DNA from 2 places in the Streptomyces sp. NPDC004111 genome. Region 2 is predicted to be linked to the other one. Evidence: riboswitches for the same ligand, from Rfam matches in the RefSeq annotation. Region 2 holds a riboswitch; the other holds the start of a gene.
The links. Region 2 has a riboswitch for cyclic di-AMP ahead of ACFYVL_RS11605 (transglycosylase family protein). Riboswitches for the same ligand answer to the same signal wherever they lie in the genome.

Region 1: it holds a riboswitch for cyclic di-AMP, as region 2 does, so the genes downstream of both, ACFYVL_RS05435 (peptidoglycan DD-metalloendopeptidase family protein) here and ACFYVL_RS11605 (transglycosylase family protein) in region 2, are expected to answer to the same signal.

Annotation. Positions count from the first base shown of each region.
Region 1 is NZ_JBIAMU010000002.1:217,893-220,801, reverse strand. It holds gene ACFYVL_RS05445 (DUF6126 family protein) at 1-138, shown strand, start outside; gene ACFYVL_RS05440 (tyrosine-protein phosphatase) at 197-1,021, opposite strand; cyclic di-AMP (ydaO/yuaA leader) riboswitch at 1,422-1,629, shown strand; gene ACFYVL_RS05435 (peptidoglycan DD-metalloendopeptidase family protein) at 1,634-2,671, shown strand; gene ACFYVL_RS05430 (SGNH/GDSL hydrolase family protein) at 2,860-2,909, shown strand, end outside.
Region 2 is NZ_JBIAMU010000004.1:430,690-433,598, reverse strand. It holds gene eno (phosphopyruvate hydratase) at 1-412, opposite strand, end outside; gene ACFYVL_RS11605 (transglycosylase family protein) at 703-1,413, opposite strand; cyclic di-AMP (ydaO/yuaA leader) riboswitch at 1,416-1,612, opposite strand; gene ACFYVL_RS11600 (transglycosylase family protein) at 1,901-2,909, opposite strand, start outside.

The DNA.
Region 1 (2,909 bases), on a different contig from region 2:
CGCTCCTCCGGAGTGCTCGGCTTCGTGGAGGACCGGGCCCCGCGCGGCCTGGTCCTGCGGGTCTTCCTCTACGTCGCCGTCGGCCACGTCTTCGCGGCCTTCATCTACCTGCTCTTCACCCTCGGCGGCGAGGGCTGAGCCCTCCCGGGGGTCCGCCCCGCCGGACCCCGCCCCGCCGGACCCCGCGCTGCCGGGGCTACGCCGTGAGGCGCTCGCGCAGGGCCTCACGGGTTTCGGGCGCGAGCCCCAGCCCCCGGGAGAGGTAGGTCGCGGTGTCGCCCCAGGTCTCCTCGATGGTGTCGAACGCCGCGTCTATGTAGGCGGCGCGGGCGTCGAAGAGCGGTGCGAGCAGCCCCATCACCTCGTCGTTCATCGCCTCCGGCGAGTCACTGCCGCGGCGCACCTTGTAGCGGCGGTGCGGGTCGTTCGACTTCAGGTAGTCGGCGGTGATCGCCTCGCGCTCGACCCCCACGGCGAGCAGGGTCACGGCTATCGCCAGGCCCGCCCGGTCCTTGCCCGCCGCGCAGTGCATCAGCGCGGGGACGCTGTCCTCGGCCAGCGCGTGCAGCACCCGGCTGTGCTCGGCGGCCCGCTCCTTGATCATCCGCCGGTACGAGGCGGTCATCCGGGCGGCGGCCTTGCCCTCGGCGAGGATCTCGCGCAGCTGGTCGATGTTCCCGTCGCGCACCATCCGCCAGAACTCGGCGCCGTCGGCCGGGTCGCTCAGCGGGATGTTCACGTTCCGTACGCCGCTCAGCTCGACGTCCGGGCCCTCCAGCTTCTGGTCCGCCGCGTTGCGGAAGTCGAAGACCGTGTGCAGGCCGAGCGAGTCGAAGAACGCGGTGTCGGGCCCGGTGGCGTGCGCCAGGTGACCACTGCGGAAGAGCCGCCCGTACCGCGTCCGGCGGCCGTCCACGGTCGGCAGACCGCCCACGTCGCGGAAGTTCCGTACCCCGGCCAGCTCGGGTTCCGCGTCGGGGGACGTCGACGGGGCGGGGACCTGTGGCACCTGCTGGGTCACGAGTGCTCCTCAAGGGTCGTTCGCCGGCCAGCGGTGACCGACGAGGGGCGCGTTTCGACGATACGACATGGTCGGAGACGGGTTCCTGGGGCAACTCGGGGGGATTTGTTCGGCACTTGGGGCCAGGGTCGAGGGGCAGGCGGAGCCGTGGCGGCGAATTGGTTGATTTGTCGCTATGTAGGGAATTTGTAGGCACTGAATTCCGGTGTCGAGTGAGCAGAATCATAGGAACCGCGGGGCAACTGGTGCCGGTGCGTCAAATGGCAGGCCAGCAACGGAAAACGGGCACCGGGGCCGATGGGGGACGACCGCAGAACCGTGGAGAAGAGGTGCGCACGGGAAGGAGAAGACGGGAACGGCTTGTTCCGGCGGTCCGCACTCGCTTACGGTCACCGTCAATCCGGGTGGACCGCCGAATCCTGCCACCGCCCGGCATCCGCACCCATATTTCTTCGTGTGGCAGGAGCGGGGGACCCAGGTAGTACGCCGGCACCGGAGGACGCGAGTCCGCCGGTACGGCTAGGGGTGAAGCCGCGCTCGACAAGAGCGCGGCCGGGCATCTCCAGCCCGAACCCGACAGCTCACCTCGCAGGCGCCGGAGAGGAATCCGTCATGCCTGCAAAGGGTAAGCACCGCCGCCCGAAGCCCAGTTCCTCGCTCACCCGCGGCTTCGTCGCCGCCGGTACGGGCGGTGCGGCTCTGGCCCTCCCGCTGATCGGCGCCGCCGGGGCACAGGCCGCCGAGCCCGCCGCCGCCCCGGCCGTCGCTCCCGGCCACGCGGCCCAGCCGAAGGCCGAGCAGACCCAGCAGGTGCGGATTCCGCAGCAGCGCGCCGCGGAGCAGACCGCGGCCCCGCGCACCGACGCCGACCGCACGGCCACCCGTACGTACTCCGTGGTGACCGGCGACCACCTGTCGAAGATCGCCGCTGCCGAGAAGGTGCGCGGCGGCTGGCAGAAGCTCTACGAGGACAACCGGTCCGTCGTCGGCGGCGACCCGTCGCTGATCTACCCCGGTATGAAGCTCTCGATCGGCGCCAAGGCCTCCGGCGCCAAGACCTCCACGCAGGCCGCCCCGGCCGCCGGGAAGCAGTCCGCGCCCGTCGAGCGCAAGGCCGTCGAGCGCACCGAGGAGCGCAAGGAGCAGCGCACCGGGCACCGCACCGAGAAGCGCGAGCGCACCGGGAAGCAGGAGCAGCGCACCGAGCGCCGCAGCGAGACCCGCGAGCGGTCCACCGGCTCGGGCACCGGCTTCACCGCCCCCGTCTCCTCCGGCGTCTCCACCTCCTACCGGGCCTCCGGCGGCAGCTGGTCCAGTGGCTACCACACCGGCGTCGACTTCCGCGCCTCCTCCGGCACCTCGGTCAAGGCCGTCGGCGCGGGCACCGTCGTCTCGGCCGGCTGGGGCGGCGCGTACGGCAACGAGGTCGTCATCCGGCACAACGACGGCCACTACTCGCAGTACGCCCACCTCTCCGCGCTGAACGTCCGCTCCGGCCAGAGCGTCACCGGCGGCCAGCAGATCGGCTACTCCGGCTCCACCGGAAACTCCACCGGCCCGCACCTGCACTTCGAGATCCGCACCGGCCCCGGCTACGGCTCCGACATCGACCCGCTGAGCTACCTGCGCCAGAAGGGCGTCTCCCTCTGACGCACGGGCCCGTCGCCCCGTCCTCCGCGCCCCCGTACCGGCACCGGTACGGGGGCGCGGACGCGTCCCGAGAGGCCCGACCTGCGTATTCCGGGTTGAATGAATCTTGACCGGTGGCATATCTCACCCCCCGTCAACCCCTCCCTACGGTGGCGTAGGTCACTTGAGAAAGTGAAGGATGTGTCGACGTGGCAGACGATTCGAGATTCTTCAGCGCAGGCACCATCGGGTCGTACGC
Region 2 (2,909 bases):
CGCCGAGGTAGCGGAACAGCGGCAGGTCGCTGGCCTCGGAGGCGGCGTGCGCGACGGCGAGCGAGACGCCCAGGATCGCGTTGGCGCCCAGCGAGCCCTTGTTCTCGGTGGCGTCGAGGTCGAACATCGCCTGGTCGATCAGGCGCTGCTCGGTCGCGTCGTAGCCGACGAGCTCCGGGCCGATCTGCTCGATGACGGCGAGGACGGCCTTCTCGACACCCTTGCCGAGGTAGCGGTTCGGGTCACCGTCGCGGAGCTCGATGGCCTCGAAGGCACCGGTCGAGGCGCCGGACGGAACAGCAGCACGACCCGTGCTGCCGTCGTCGAGGCCGACCTCGACCTCGACCGTGGGGTTGCCTCGGGAGTCCAGGATTTCCCGGGCTACGACGACGTCGATGGACGGCACGAGCATCTCCTTATGGAATGTGACGCTAGGGGTGCAGGGTCACTTTTGCCTTGCGACAAGAGCCTAACCGGCCCACGGGCATCGGCCAGCCGATCGACCGCCCGCTGGGACGAAAAGATGCCCGAATGCCTGTATTACAGGACGAAAGACCCTCACGGAGCGACGGAACGTTACGCCGCGGTTCACTCTGTGTGCATACGCAAAAGACCCCGGCCGGGCGCATACGGGGGGAAGTCGCGCCAGACCGGGGTCCCGGCAGGGGGGCGGCGGGGGTGGGCCACCGCCCCCGTGCGGGGTCAGCTCAGGTGGAGCTGCTGACCCGGGAAGATGAGGTCGGCATCGGTGACGACTCCCTCATTCAGGTCCATGATGTGCTGCCAGCCGCCCTTGACCTTGTGGGCCTCGGCGATCTTGGCGAGGGTGTCGCCGGACTTGACCTTGTACTCGCCGTCACCCTTCTTGATCGGGGCGGCGGCCTTCGGGGCGGCCTTGGGGGCCGCCTTCGGCGCGGACCGCTCGGCCTTCGGGGCCTGACGGGCCTCGCTGCGGGACGCGGCGGGGGCCTCGGAGCGCTGCTGCTTCTGCTGCTTCGGGGCGGACTTCGCACCGGTGCCCACGCCCGGGTCGACACCGTCGTTGCTCAGGTTGCCGGCACCGGCGCAGGCCCAGGCACCCGGACCCTGCATGTCGAGCAGCCGCTCGGCGGTGGCTATCTGCTGGCCCTTGGAGGCCTGGTCGGCGCGCGGGGCGTACTGGGTGCCGCCCGCGGCGGCCCAGGAGGACTGCGAGAACTGCAGACCGCCGTAGTAGCCGTTGCCGGTGTTGATGGACCAGTTGCCGCCGGACTCGCACTGGGCGACGGCGTCCCAGGTGTCGACGGAGGCGGCGGAGGCCGAGGTGGCCCCCATCAGCGGGGCGGCGACCGCGACACCGGCGACGCCGGCGTAGGCGGCGACGCGAGTGGCCTTGGACGGACGGCGGTGCTTGCCCTTGCTGAAAAGCGACATGGATGTCTCCTCACCGACGCCTTCGAGGTGAGCTGTCGGGTTCGGGCTGTGAGTTCGCCCGGCCGCCCTTCCGGTCCGCATCCCTGAAGGCTGCGTTCCGCTCGGCGACTTCACCCCAAGCCGTTTCCGTACGTCTCTCAACGTCCGGGCCCGGCACTTACCTTGGGTCCCCCGCTCCTGCCTACGGCGCTGTACGCGACGACTGCTCCCGGGACCCGCCGGCAGGATTCGGCGTGACGGGCTCCGGTGCTCACCGGTGGCGAGCGAGGACGACCGTAAACACAGGAGTCCCCGATGTTCAAAGAGGAACATCGGGGACATCTCACCCCTCCTTGCCCTTCCGGAACCCTCGTTTACGCAGGTCAGAAGGGGCGCAGGAGGAGCTGCCGGAAGGGACACGCCAGTTGGGGCGAAGAGACTCATGTCTCACTCGCGCAGAACCGGACATTCACTCCCTAACTGCCCGTGAAATGTGATGGTTTCCCGGTTATTTCTCGCCCAGTTCGAGGTGCTGGCCAGGGCGGATGAGGTCCGGGTCGTCACCGAGGGAGGTCTTGTTCGCCTCGTAGAGCGCCGGCCACCCGCCGGGCAGCTTCGCCTCGTCGGCGATGTGCCAGAGGTTGTCCCCGGGACGCACGGTGTACGTGTCGTCCGCGGCGGGCCCGTCGGGCGACTTGCCGCCCCCGCGGGAGGCATGCCGGCCGGACTCGCGCTCATCGGCCGCGGGCGGGACCGTCGGATCGGCCGACGGGTCGGTGACGGGGCCCGTGGAGGGGTCCTGCGAACCGTCCGCACCGGGAAGGGAGTTCTCCGGGGCGGGGGTGCCGCGGTGCTTGCCGCCGCCCGGAGTGGTGGTACCGGGCGTCGTCGCCCCAGGAGCGGGCCGCTCGGCCGTCGGGTCCGCGCCCGGGTCCGCACTCGGATCGGCGCTCGGGTCCGTACCGGGGACGGTCGGCTTCGCGCCGGGACCGGTGCTCGGGCCCGTGCTCGGGCCGACGCTGGTGCCGGGGGTCGGCTGGGCCGGGTCGGTGCTGCTGCCCGGCACCTGGCCCCCGGTGGAGCCGGACGGCGTCCCTGACTCCGGCCCGCTGTCCGGGATGTCCCGGTCCGTCTGGGAATCCGGCGTGTCGGGCTGCACGGAGCCGGCCGGCGGCTTCGGCTGCGCGGGCGTGTCCGTACCGGGGTCGGCCGCGTCCACTCCCCCGGAGCCCGCACCGCTCCCGGAACCGCCGCCCGGGGCGAGCCCGGATATGACCGCACAGCTCGGCCAGGCCTGCGGCCCCTCGGCCGCGAGCACCTTGTTCGCGATCCGGATCTGCTGGGAACGGCTCGCGAGGTCGGGGCGCTCCGCGTAGTCCGCGCCCCCGTACTGGTCCCACTTCTCCTGCGAGAACTGGAGCCCGCCGTAGAACCCGTTGCCCAGGTCGGCACTCCACATGCCGCCGCTCTCGCACTCGGCGACCCGGTCCCACGTACCCGCCTCCGCCGCTCCGGCG